3 regions of the Francisella adeliensis genome follow, and region 3 is predicted to be linked to each of the others. Evidence: riboswitches for the same ligand, from Rfam matches in the RefSeq annotation. Region 3 holds a riboswitch; each other region holds the start of a gene.

Region 1 (4,334 bases), 720 kb from region 3:
CCATAGCTGTACACTATCGGCTCCTAATGTATACGTATGGATGCCACAACTTGTAACTTCCGAAACAGGAGCTAGCATACCAGCCGCTTGATAACTGCAGTTATCTTTTGCACCCAAAGAAGCCTTGTCATACAGATCTATATCCAGATGAGGAATACTCTTTGTAAAAGTTAAAGCTAAAACCCTCCCCATTACTCCTAACCCTATTATTGCTATTTTTTTCATTATATAAGCCTAGTTAACTAGCATACTCTCTCTTTATATCTTGAGAAATTTTCATAGAACAAAATTTAGGTCCACACATAGAGCAAAAGTGTGCTGCCTTATGACCTTCTTTAGGTAAAGTTTCATCATGAAATGCACGTGCTTTTTCTGGGTCTAAACTTAGATTAAATTGATCATCCCATCTAAATTCAAACCTTGCTTTAGATAATGCATTATCTCTGATCTGGGCTCCTGGTAATCCTTTAGCTAAATTAGCTGCATGTGCTGCTAACTTATACGTAACGATACCCTCTCTAACATCATCTTTATTAGGTAAACCTAAATGTTCCTTAGGAGTAACATAGCAAAGCATAGATGTGCCATACCAAGCGATCTGAGCAGCTCCAATTGCTGATGTAATATGATCATAACCAGGAGCAATATCTGTAACTAGTGGCCCTAATGTGTAAAATGGTGCCGCGAAACAATCTTGAAGTTCATACTCCATATTTTCTTTGATAAGCTGCATAGGTACATGCCCAGGGCCTTCTATCATTGTTTGGATATCATGCTTCCAAGCTATTTTTGTTAACTCGCCTAAAGTTCTTAATTCAGAAAGTTGAGCAGCATCATTAGCATCATTTATGCACCCAGGACGAAGTCCATCTCCTAATGAAAAACATACATCATAAGCCTTCATTATTTCGCAGATTTCTTCGAATTTTGTATATAAAAAATTCTCCTGATTATGATGCATACACCATTTAGCCATTATAGAACCACCTCTAGATACAATCCCTGTAATTCTTTTTGATGCTAAAGGAATAAATGCCTTACGAACACCTGCATGAATAGTAAAGTAGCTTACTCCTTGTTCAGCCTGCTCAATAAGGGTATCTCTAAATAACTCCCAAGTTAAATCTTCAGCAACACCATTAGTTTTTTCAAGAGCTTGATATATAGGCACTGTACCAACAGGAACTGGACTATTTCTTACAATCCATTCTCTAGTTTGATGAATGTGTTTACCTGTAGATAAATCCATAATAGTATCAGCACCCCATCTTGTTGCTGTAACCATTTTTTCGACTTCTTCAGATATTGATGAAGTTACTGCAGAGGTGCCCATATTTGCATTAATTTTAACAGAAAAATTTCTACCGATAATCATTGGCTCTAATTCAGGATGATTAATGTTTGCGGGGATTATAGCTCTTCCGTTAGCAACTTCATCACGAATAAACTCAGGAGTTATTTCTTTGACTATATTTGCCCCAAAGGATTGTCCAAGTTGCTGTTGATGCATAGTACTATCTAAATGAGAATTTGCTCTTTTAATATTCTCTCTAATAGCGATATACTGCATTTCAGGAGTAATCACTCCTTTCCTGGCATAATGCATTTGTGAAATATTTTTACCTTTACATGCTCGAAAAGGCATTACACTTTTTTGAAAATTCAAAGCATCATTTGATTGCTTATTACTATAGTCCGAACTAAGCTCATCAAGCTCATGTAGGTCATTGTTATTTTTGATCCATTTTAATCTATGTTTAACTAGACCCTGACTGATATCAATCTTATTATCAGCATTGGAATATTCGCCAGATGTATCATAAAGATATATATCTGGGTTATCAATTTTTACTCCATCAATATTTGTTTGAGATTGTTTTATAACCTTAAAAGGGACTTTAAGATCATCATTATCAAAAAATGAGATATATACCTTCTTAGAGTTAGAATATGGCTTAGTTAAATTATCATCTAGCCTATAGTTATGTACTGATTTGATGTTATTAAAACTCATTTGACTCTCCAATTTGTTTACTTAAATCAAGTAAAACAAGCATAAAAGAGCAAATATAGCTGAAAAAATATATAGCCGACTATTTAAGCACTCCCTACGCTAGTTTTAACTAGATCAGGTTCAAAGGGTCAGCGTATTATATACACTTCTCAGCACTTACCTTAGTGCTCCCCTGTGTTGATTTAAATAGTAGCAGTAATTATGGTGTATTACAAATTAGTTAATCAGGTAATTTTTATTTATAACCATTAACAAAAAATTATATCAAAATGCTTTATACAGAAATATTTTTAAAAGAATCTTTATTAGGTGAATAGTTTGATTATAGATCATAAAATCGTGGTGGGTGCAGAGGGGCTCGAACCCCCGACCCTCGCCTTGTAAGGGCGATGCTCTCCCAGCTGAGCTATGCACCCGATTTTAAGTCTTAATGGCGGAGAGGAAGAGATTCGAACTCTCGATAGGGTTTAACGCCTATACTCCCTTAGCAGGGGAGCGCCTTCAGCCACTCGGCCACCTCTCCATAACCATGTGAAAAACTATTATATATAGATTATAGATAGAGTCAAGTCAATCACCCCAAAATATTTTACTGTAATGCATTTCAACTTAAAATATGTCCATTCAATCCATTTGAGTATATAATAGTACCAATAGATTAAATACAAAAGAAAACCAAATACTCATGCGTAAAATTTTAGTTACTAATGCCCTTCCTTATGCTAACGGTGATCTACACCTAGGTCATATGCTTGGCTACATCCAATCTGATATTTGGGTAAGATTTCAAAAGCTACAGGGTAATGAATGTACTTTTGTTTGCGGGAGTGACACTCATGGTACTCCTATCATGCTCAAGGCAAAAAACCTAGGAATCTCACCAGAAGATTTAATAGAGAAATACTCTACAAATCACTTAAAAGATTTTTCTGATTTTGAAATAAAATTTGATAACTACCATTCGACCAACAATAACCTTAACAAGGAAATTGTCGAAGATATATATACAAAACTTAACGATAACGATCTCATAAGCACCAAGAGCATTGCTCAAGCGTACGACCCTGAAGCAAATATGTTTTTGCCTGATAGGTTTGTTAAAGGTACTTGCCCAAAGTGTAAAGCTGAGGATCAATACGGTGATAGCTGTGAAGTTTGCGGTGCCACTTATGACCCTACAGACCTTCTAAACCCAAAATCTGTGGTATCTGGTAAAGCCCCTATCCAAAAAAACTCTGAGCATTATTTCTTTGATTTACCAAAACTTGAGCAAAATATCGCTGACTGGATAGATTCAAACGATAAACTGCAGCCTGAAGTAGCTAACAAACTTAAAGAGTGGTTTGAACAGGGCTTGCAAAGCTGGGATATATCCCGCGATGCCCCTTATTTTGGTTTTGCTATACCAGGAACTGATAACAAAAAATTCTTTTATGTATGGCTTGATGCTCCTATGGGCTACATTGCTAGTATTAAAGACTATTGTGATAAAAACAACCTAAACTTTGATGATTACTGGGGCAAAAATTCTCAAGATACTGAGCTTTACCACTTTATAGGTAAAGACATCATATATTTTCATGCTCTTTTTTGGCCAGCAATACTAGAAGCTACAGGGTACAAGACTCCTACAAGTGTATTTGCAAATGGATTTCTTACTGTGAATGGCAAAAAAATGTCTAAATCTCGTGGTACATTTATCCAAGCAAGAACATTTTTAGATCATTTAGATTCTGTATATTTAAGGTACTATTTTGCCTCTCGTTTAACTTCAAAAATTGATGATATTGACTTAAACCTTGAAGAGTTTATCACTAAATCAAATTCTGATATTGTTGGTAAGGTTGTAAACATTGCTAGTCGTTGTGCTGGATTTGTTTATAAGAAATTTGATGCAACGCTATCAGATCAAATTTTCGATACTGACTTAGAAAAAGAGTTTACAGATACTCATGACGCTATAACTGAAGCTTATGAGCATAGAGAATTTGCTACAGCTATCAGGCTAATTATGGGTTTAGCAGATAAAGCTAATCAATTCATTGATTTCCATAAACCTTGGCAATTAGCAAAAGAAGAAGGACAAGAAAATAAAGTCCATCAAGTATGCTCTCAAGGTATAAATATGTTTAAAGCCTTAGTGTCTTACCTTTCACCTGTAATCCCTAGCATTGCTGAAAAGGCTGAGAAGTTTCTAAACATTGAAATAAAATCTTGGGAAGATGCATCTGTATTCTTAAAAAACCACAAGATTAATAAATTCAAACCTTTAGCTGCTCGTATAGAAAAAGAAAAAATAGATAAAATCTTAGATGAAACA
Region 2 (4,334 bases), 990 kb from region 3:
ACTACCTTTAATGGAAAATATTGCTCCCATCTTTGACAACATTCATATATTTACAGTCTGGGTTTTAATAATTAGTATATGTTTTCATATAACAGGTGTAATTAAGCATATTGCAAAAAAAGAACCTATCCTAGAGAGAATGTTATAGAACCACTAGTAGTTAAACTTATTACAAAACTCTTTTAACTCATCAATAAAGGTTTTTATCGCATTAGATTTCTTCAATCTTTCTGAGTATAAAGCATAAAGAAATTTACTCTCAAGTTGAAAGTCAGGCAATACTTCTGTCAAAAGCTGGCTATCAAGTTCTTTTTTTACGATAAATTTTGGACCTAACATTATCCCCTGACTATTAATTGCAGAACTTTTAAGAATTTCACCACTGTTACTAAGAAGATTTCCTTCTACAGTCACATTTAGCTTTTTATCTGACTTCAAAAAAGTCCAAGAATTATAACTTTTATTATTTTTATATAATAGACAGTTTATATTAGATAAATCATCAGGGGTTGCCAGCTTATTTTCTTTACAAAAGCTTGGACTTGCTACCGCAACTCTTTTAATCTCAAAAATTTGTTTAGCTATAAGTCCAGTATCTGGTAAATCGTCACTAATTCTTAATATAATGTCATTTTGATTTCTAGAAAAATCAATGAAGTTATCGTTTAGATCTATTTGGAGATTGATTTCTGGATATTTATTATGGAAATATGGTACAAAAGTGCGTAAGTAGACCAATCCAAAAGCTAAAGGAGCACTAATGGTAATAACTCCTGTTAACGAATTATTTTGCATACTAAAAATATGCTCAAAATTATCTAACTTATCTAATACTTCACAACAATGCTCAAAATACTCTGCTCCATTTGCTGTAGGTGAAATACTTCTTGTAGTTCTATTAAATAATTCAACATTTAGCATACTCTCAAGATACTTAATCCTTTTACTCACTAAACCAATGGATATATCTTGGTTCTCAGCTGCTCTTGTAAAACTCTTAGACTTAAAAACACTAACAAATGTTCTCATACACGTTAATTTATCCATATTCTTCCCAAGTGTAAAAATAATTTCAATAACCTTATTTCATCTTATAAGCACTAAACCAATCTTTCTCACCTAAAACACTCTAACACAAGTTAGTTATTTAGGATAGCGTCGTTAAAATAAAGATTAGAAGTACGATGATTAATAGAAAAACACAAAGCTTGATTTAACTAAAATAAAATATATTTCTGATTCTTATCTAAATGACTAAATAATTCATTTGTTGTAATTTTCTTTATCTGACAAATTTTATTTATAACTTTAAATAATAGCTCTGGCATATCATTATTAGACTCTTCTCCTAAAAGCCACGAATATGATGATGGATTATCAGTTTCCACCAAAATTCTATCAAGAGGTACTTTTTTTGCTATTTCCTGTATATGTTTACTGAACATAATCTCCACACCTATAGAAAAATATCCTCCTAAAGCTAAATACCTTTCCATAAGCTCTATGCTTCCAGCATACCAATGAATAACAAACTTACTGTGATTGTATTTTTCTAAAGCACCTAATACTTCTATTTCTGCCCCACTTGTATGTAAGTTTAAGAGCTTATCTTTAACATGTCCATTTGAAACAATATATTCAAATACTTCTTGCTGATCTTTATAAGGAGCTGCATATTTCAAAAACTTCTTATCTAAGCCTATCTCACCAATATAATTTGCTTCATTCAAATACTCATCTAAACTATCTAACTCATTGACATACTTATCTGCTTTCCACGGGTGAACCCCAAAAGAAGGTATAATAAAATCATATTTTTTAGCAAGAGCTTGTATCTTTTTATATGAAGGAATACACATAGACACAGATAAAAGCATAATATCGTTCATTTGACATTGATTTACTAAATCATGGTATAAACTCTCATCATATTTATCTGTATGTACATGAGCATCTAAGAGCATAGCTTTTGCTCCTTATAATATTTTTTCCAATGCTTATAACCATAAACAGCTATTATAAGATAGATGAAAGTAGTTATTGCAGCAAATGGGATTTCTTTATATATGTATAAGAATACATACATAGAATCAACAACCATCCATATAAGCCAGTTTTCGATATATTTTTTAGTTGCTAGTATTACACAGACTAAAGATGCGACACTTGTGAAACTATCTAAGTATGGAGTAGTTGAATCTGTGAAAGCAATTAAAGTTTGGGCTACTAAAAATGAAAGACTCACAATAGTTAACACAATTAAAACCCAAGAGAGTGAAGAGTTGAAAATTTTTGGTTTTAATTCATTGTTTAATTTACTTGATGTCCATGTTAACCACCCATAACAAAAAAAACATAATAACAATAGTTGTAGCACCATATCAGCATAGAGCCCAGCTAATCCAAATAGTATAGAACTCATTATTAAACCTAAAATACCTACTGGCCAACCTATAACAAAAAAACCAGCTAATAAGAAAGTACAAAGTAAATTAATAATCATTGTGAAAAAATCTAATAAGTGCATACAAACTCCCAAATGCGTGTATCAAAAAAGTAAACTTTAGGGAGCTATTAGAATAACAAATACATGAAAACCAAACTCCCTACGCTAATTCTAATTAGTTCAGGTTATAAGGGTTCGATTTTAATCATCTCAGCTTTTTAAAGCACCCCTGTTTCAGAAGGATAATAACACAAATGTACTATCACTATAAACTTTATATGGTTTTATCTTTAAAATGGATCCGGGTATTTGCTGTATATTTTTTCTATATCATTTAAAACTTCTTCAGATAACTCTAAATCAACAGCTGCTATATTACTTTTTAATTGACTTAAAGATGAAGCACCTACTATTGAGCAACTTAAATACTCTCTTCTAAGCGTGAAAGCTATTGCCATCTGATAGAAATCTAAGTTATATTTTTTTGCAACAGCATGATACTCTTCGATTGCTTGATTACAAGTTGGGGTTATTCTCCATGAAAGTTCATACTCTATGCCATCTCTAATAGCTATGGCCAATCTTGATTTTGATGGGATCTTACCATCAAAATACTGTCCTGAAAGAACACCTTGACTAAGAGGAGACCAACCTAAATACGATAACTCTTCTAAAGCACATGACTCTAAAACATTTAGCTCATCTCTTCTTCTTGTTAGATTATATTCATTTTGAACACTTTGAATTCGTGGTAGATTATATTTTTCAGCTAAATGACAAAACTGACTAATACCCCAAGAAGAATCATTTGATAATCCGATGTGCTTTATTTTCCCAGCTTTTACTAAACTATCAAAAGTCTCTAACGTTTCGTGTATATTAGATAAAATATGCTCTTTCTTCTGATTACCAATAGCAGGAATAAAATCTCGACCATTAGCATGATGATGGTATGGCCTATTAGTTGGCCAATGCAATTGATATAAGTCTATATAGTCTGTGTTGAGACGTTTTAAGCTATTATCTACGGCTGTTAAAATAGTTTGTTTATTTATCTTTGGTTGCTCTTCACCTCTGGCCCATGTTAATGGAGAGATTTTTGTTGCCAACACAACTTCCTCTCTTTTAGCTCTTGAGGCAATCCAGTTACCAATTATTTCCTCTGTCTTGCCATATTTTTCAGCTATTTTTGGCACAGGATACATCTCTGCTGTATCCCAGAAATTTACACCTTTTTCTAAAGCACAATCCATTTGCTTAAAAGCCTCATCTTGGGTGTTTTGTTGTCCCCAAGTCATTGTACCTAAACAAATACGGCTTATATCTATATCTGTTTTTCCTAATTTTGTATATTTCATCATGTATCCTGAGTATTCTTTTTTGTTTTGACTTATATTATTTTACCATCTTATACGGGTCAACTACCCTTTCAAATTCATCTTTAGATAGATAATTTAAATCCCTATTAGCTTCAGCTAAAGATATATTATTTTTATCAGCATAATGGGCTAATTTAGAAGCCTTGTCATAACCTATTTCTGGACTTAAAGCTGTTACCAACATTAAAGAATTTCTCAAAAAAGAATCTATTTTTTCTTTGTTAGGCTCCATTCCTTTTAATAGAAATTTTGTAAAACTATCGCAACCATCTGACAGCATATTTATAGCTTGAATAATATTATAGATAATAAGTGGCTTATAAACATTCATTTCCAGATAACCTGAAGCTCCTCCCATAGCAACAGCTACATCATAACCGATGACTTGTACTGCTACCATGGTTAAAGCTTCGCATTGAGTTGGATTTACTTTACCTGGCATAATAGATGAACCCGGCTCATTTTCTGGTAACAATAATTCATGGAAACCTGCACGTGGCCCACAGCTG
Region 3 (4,334 bases):
AATACATCTTTTAAGGATTCGCCAGGTAATGGTTTATTTATAATTAAACCCATAGCTCCATGTCTGTCATTTTGACAAAGATATATTACTGATTTTGTGAAAATAATATCGTTTTTAACTAATGGTGTTGCTAAAAGGACTTCACTTTTGTGGTTTTGAAACATATTATTTGGTTATAACCTATAAATTTTTAGTAAGATGGCGACAATTAATGCCTCAATAGCAGTAATTCTAGATGATAATGATAATAAAGTCTATATCAGCAAAAGGCAAAAGCATCAAACATACAGTGATTACTGGGAATTCCCTGGCGGTAAAGTAGAGAAAAATGAAACAACTAAAGAATGTATTGTTAGAGAAGCATATGAAGAAATAGGCATTATTATTAAAAAATGTGAGTTATTTCACACAAAACAGTATTTTAATAATAAAAATGATAAAGCGAACTTAGAGTTTTTTTTAGTGAGCGATTTTAGTGGTGAGCCATACTCAAAAGAAAAACAAAAACTAAAATTAGTCAGTATATCTAAATTGAGTGAGTATGATTTCTTACCAGGTAGTTTAGATGTTGTTGAGATGCTTCAAGATAGGTTTTCATAATTATGCAATAAACAACAGAGTAGGATGTATAGTCTGCAATCATTAGATTGCATACAATTTAACATAATATATATTATGCGAACAATGGTGTTTGTAGATGTGATAAGTTTAATGCACTTTTTTGGACAAAATGATGGGTTTTAGATAGGTTTGGGGAGTTCGTTTTGAGAGATTTATTTTTAGATGTTTATGAGTTTTAGCTCTACTTGCGAGCTATAGTCTTGGATTCTTGAGAAAAAGTCGTCATTAGTTGAAGTTACAATAAAGCTCATATCTTCAGTTTTTTTATATAATCTGTTTATAAGGCTTTTTTTACAGTTATTTTCTAATAATCTAATCTCAAAGCCAGTCGTAATCTGTAAATCACGCCAAGCATTTTTTATTATGCCTTTAATATCTTCATTTACCACATTGTTTAAAACATGTTCTAAATTAACCTCCTGAAGAGAATCTTTGTTGTCAGACTCATAATGAGCCTTAATGATTGTTAGTAAGGTTCTCATTCTTTGGCTTTCTTTAATTACACAATATTTTTTAGACATAAGCGTTCTCCTTGGTCGTAGATGTAAAGTAAGGCTATATCCTTTCTTTAACACAATCATTTCTAATAACGAATGACTTAAGGAGATATTATCTGATAAAAAAAAATAAAATAGTCTTGAATATGTTTGTAACTTACGTTCAACCTTGGAAATACTGGATATTTTTCTTAATAAGAAAATCTTATAGTAATAAGTATTGACAATATATTAAAATCATTGCAAGGTTGTTTGATGGTTGATTTTTTACTAAAATGCCCTATTTGCAAGGGTTTTGAAGTATAAGTTAGACTTATAGTGTCTGGATTTTTCTGTTTTGGGTATGGTTTGCTAGAAAAAAGAATAAGTCGCTCAAAAAATCTCTTTTAGGTGATTGCTTGTGGATTGTTTCATGGTTGGTATTATGCTAACAATCTTATTGGATGGCAAAATATTAACCATATATTTTATTAAATGAATGATTAATATTTGTAAGTATACTTTTTAATAAAATTAATAAAATGCTTATGTAATAAGCGTTTTATTGTGTAGTTAAGTATGAATTTTGGTACTTTATATGTTGTTTGTTTTATAGAAAAAGTACTTTACAAACTCATGAATAGAAAGTACTATTATATGAATTGTAGAGGCACTTGAGATCAACATGTTTAATGATATATTACACCAACCAATTAGAACTCAGATAATGACATATCTATATTCTGTCAAAAAAGCTTCTTTTAAAGACATAAAAACTACCCTCAATATTACTGATGGTCATATGAGCACACACATGAAAGTTTTTATTAAGAATGAGTATGTTGATAGTAATAAATCATTCAAGACAGGTAAGCCATTAACTACCTATACTCTTACTGTTAAAGGTATGAGAGACTTTCTAGAATACATTGATGAGTTAGATAGGATTGTAAATTATATTAAGAAAGTATGAATTCTATACTTGGATGCAAATCTGCTAAGTTTTTACCAAAACTAATGTGGATAACTTATTGGTGCTATAAATTTTAAATCAAAAATCTTAAAATCTTTCTTCTGGCAGATGATTTTGATAGACCTAATGTTATATGATGAGACATTTACAAAAAAGTCCCCTCCCCCCTCTTTGTATAATTCTGGGAAAGCTAGTTTTATAAATATTTGTTTTAAATTGAAAATTATTTTTTATAATAAAAATATTGTATAAATTGAATACCTACAACTATCAGCAAGCAAAATGATGAAATTACTGATACTAGAGGCCAGTTTAAAAATATTCCACTACTAATGTCACAAAGTTTTAAGATTAGTGATAAATTTAAAAAGTAGATACTAAATCCATCTGCTCTCTTTTGTTTAAAATTTTTATATATTTGAGGTAGCCAGTAGGTATTATATGCTACGCTACTAGCGACTCCAAAAATCAATAGAAATTCTTTGTTAATACTTTTTATAAAAGTTATCAGAAATATACATACTAGTAAAAATATAAATATACAAAAAGTATGTAGTATCATCAGTCTATTTCTTCTGTCTGATAATATTTGTAATTGTTGAATAAATAGAAAACTTAAAAGTACTACAGCAACACAAATATACTGCCACTGAAAATCAAACCCTATAGCGTATATTAAATCAAAGCAATTAGCCAAAATCATAAAAGAATGAGTCCAAAGACTAATATTTATGGTTGTGTGCTTAAACTGATTATGAATCGTTTGTGGTATGAAGTGGATAAAGTATATTACTAATGAGATGTTTAGAGTTATATAGCCTATATTTTGCATTGTTGTTTATTCTCCTACTATTTTATTTGCAAATAATAGAAGCTTGATTGAGATTTATACTGAAAATATCAAACAAACTCCCTACGCTAATGTTAATTAGATCAGGTGCAAAGGGTCTGACAATAGTCATCTCAGCTGAAAACAGCACCCCTGTTGTTGCTTGATTAATATAGCATAACAATGCTAGAGATCATATGTTTAATTTGTATATGAGTGCGTCATTATAGCTACCATCTTTATATTTGTAGTAATTTTTACGCATTGAAATTTGTTTGAAGCCAATTTTTTTATAAAGTGCTATCGCATGAGTGTTATTTACGGATACCTCTAAAAAAAGCTCAGATATTGATTTAGTTTTTAAGTTGATAATGCTATCAGCTAAAAGTTTATTTGCTAGTTTTTTATTTTGAAAAGCTTTATCAACACAAATATATAGTAGCTCGGCAGTATCTAATATGCTACTAAATATAGCTACAGCAATTAATTTATTTTCACCTTTTATGGAATAAATGATGTGATTATGGTCAAAGCATTCAAAAACTTGCTTATCAGACCAGTTTAGATTTTTATCGGTATTTCGGATTAATGATAATACTTGAGAATAATAATCACTATTTAGTTGTAAAATCTGCATATTGGTAGAGCTTTTCTAATATGTGTTTTTTATTCGTAATACTTAGAATTTCTTTGTCTTCAAGTAGGCAATCTCTAAAATTTATATTTATGTTATCATCTTTTATATGATATTTGCCAATATAAATATTTGTAGATGAGTTATAGAAAAGTTTTTTACAGATATTTTTGATAAAGTTTAGATTTTTTTCTTCAGCTATAAATATATTAATAACCTTTGAGCTTTCATTTTCAGTCGAGTAAATTAATTTCGACTCCACAGCTTTAGCTTCATTTACTAGCTCATCTACTACTTCAGTCTTAATATCTTGTGGTTGAGATTCTTGGAGTTCTGGTTTATCTGACTCTAACTCATTTTCATCTTTTTCTACAAATGCAGGCTTTATTAACCAAACATCTATATCAAAAATTTCTTGAATCTCATTATCAAAACTCATTTTTATCTCTCTAGTTTATCGATTAGTTTTTTAGGGAAATCATATGCACTAAGTTTTACACTTTTACGCAAATTATTTACATCTGCTGGAGATAATTCCATAGTTTTACCTCGAGACACAAATTTTGGTAGCTTAATATCGCCAAACCTAACTCTAGTAAGTCTACTAACAGTACATTCAACTGCTTCAAACATTCTACGGACTTCTCGATTTCGTCCCTCTGATAATGTTACAGTATACCAAATATTAGCACCCTCACCACCAGCAAATTTGATAGTATTGAATTTTGCAACACCATCTTCTAATTGCACTCCAGTCTTAAGTTTTTCGATAGTCTCATCAGATAATTGCTCGCTTAAAAT

What was found. A riboswitch is a leader RNA that binds a small molecule or an ion and turns the genes downstream of it on or off. The one in region 3 is predicted to bind thiamine pyrophosphate.
Positions count from the first base shown of each region.
Region 1: another riboswitch for thiamine pyrophosphate. It lies ahead of thiC (phosphomethylpyrimidine synthase ThiC); the one in region 3 lies ahead of CDH04_RS05320 (PQ-loop domain-containing transporter).
Region 2: another riboswitch for thiamine pyrophosphate. It lies ahead of pnuC (nicotinamide riboside transporter PnuC); the one in region 3 lies ahead of CDH04_RS05320 (PQ-loop domain-containing transporter).

Region 1 covers NZ_CP021781.1:1,820,426-1,824,759, forward strand. The annotation lists gene CDH04_RS08685 (FAD-dependent oxidoreductase) at 1-225, opposite strand, end outside; gene thiC (phosphomethylpyrimidine synthase ThiC) at 239-2,014, opposite strand; TPP riboswitch at 2,089-2,198, opposite strand; tRNA gene CDH04_RS08695 (tRNA-Val) at 2,355-2,430, opposite strand; tRNA gene CDH04_RS08700 (tRNA-Ser) at 2,446-2,537, opposite strand; gene metG (methionine--tRNA ligase) at 2,700-4,334, shown strand, end outside.
Region 2 covers NZ_CP021781.1:37,895-42,228, reverse strand. The annotation lists gene CDH04_RS00190 (cytochrome b) at 1-148, shown strand, start outside; gene CDH04_RS00185 (LysR family transcriptional regulator) at 154-1,047, opposite strand; gene CDH04_RS00180 (TatD family hydrolase) at 1,218-1,964, opposite strand; gene pnuC (nicotinamide riboside transporter PnuC) at 1,955-2,527, opposite strand; TPP riboswitch at 2,587-2,687, opposite strand; gene CDH04_RS00170 (aldo/keto reductase) at 2,737-3,804, opposite strand; gene fumC (class II fumarate hydratase) at 3,842-4,334, opposite strand, start outside.
Region 3 covers NZ_CP021781.1:1,098,249-1,102,582, reverse strand. The annotation lists gene CDH04_RS05340 (YqgE/AlgH family protein) at 1-164, opposite strand, end outside; gene CDH04_RS05335 ((deoxy)nucleoside triphosphate pyrophosphohydrolase) at 199-600, shown strand; gene CDH04_RS05330 (normocyte binding protein 2b) at 780-1,142, opposite strand; gene CDH04_RS05325 (winged helix-turn-helix domain-containing protein) at 1,783-2,070, shown strand; gene CDH04_RS05320 (PQ-loop domain-containing transporter) at 2,294-2,902, opposite strand; TPP riboswitch at 2,963-3,064, opposite strand; gene CDH04_RS05315 (GNAT family N-acetyltransferase) at 3,093-3,536, opposite strand; gene CDH04_RS05310 (hypothetical protein) at 3,514-3,972, opposite strand; gene rluB (23S rRNA pseudouridine(2605) synthase RluB) at 3,975-4,334, opposite strand, start outside.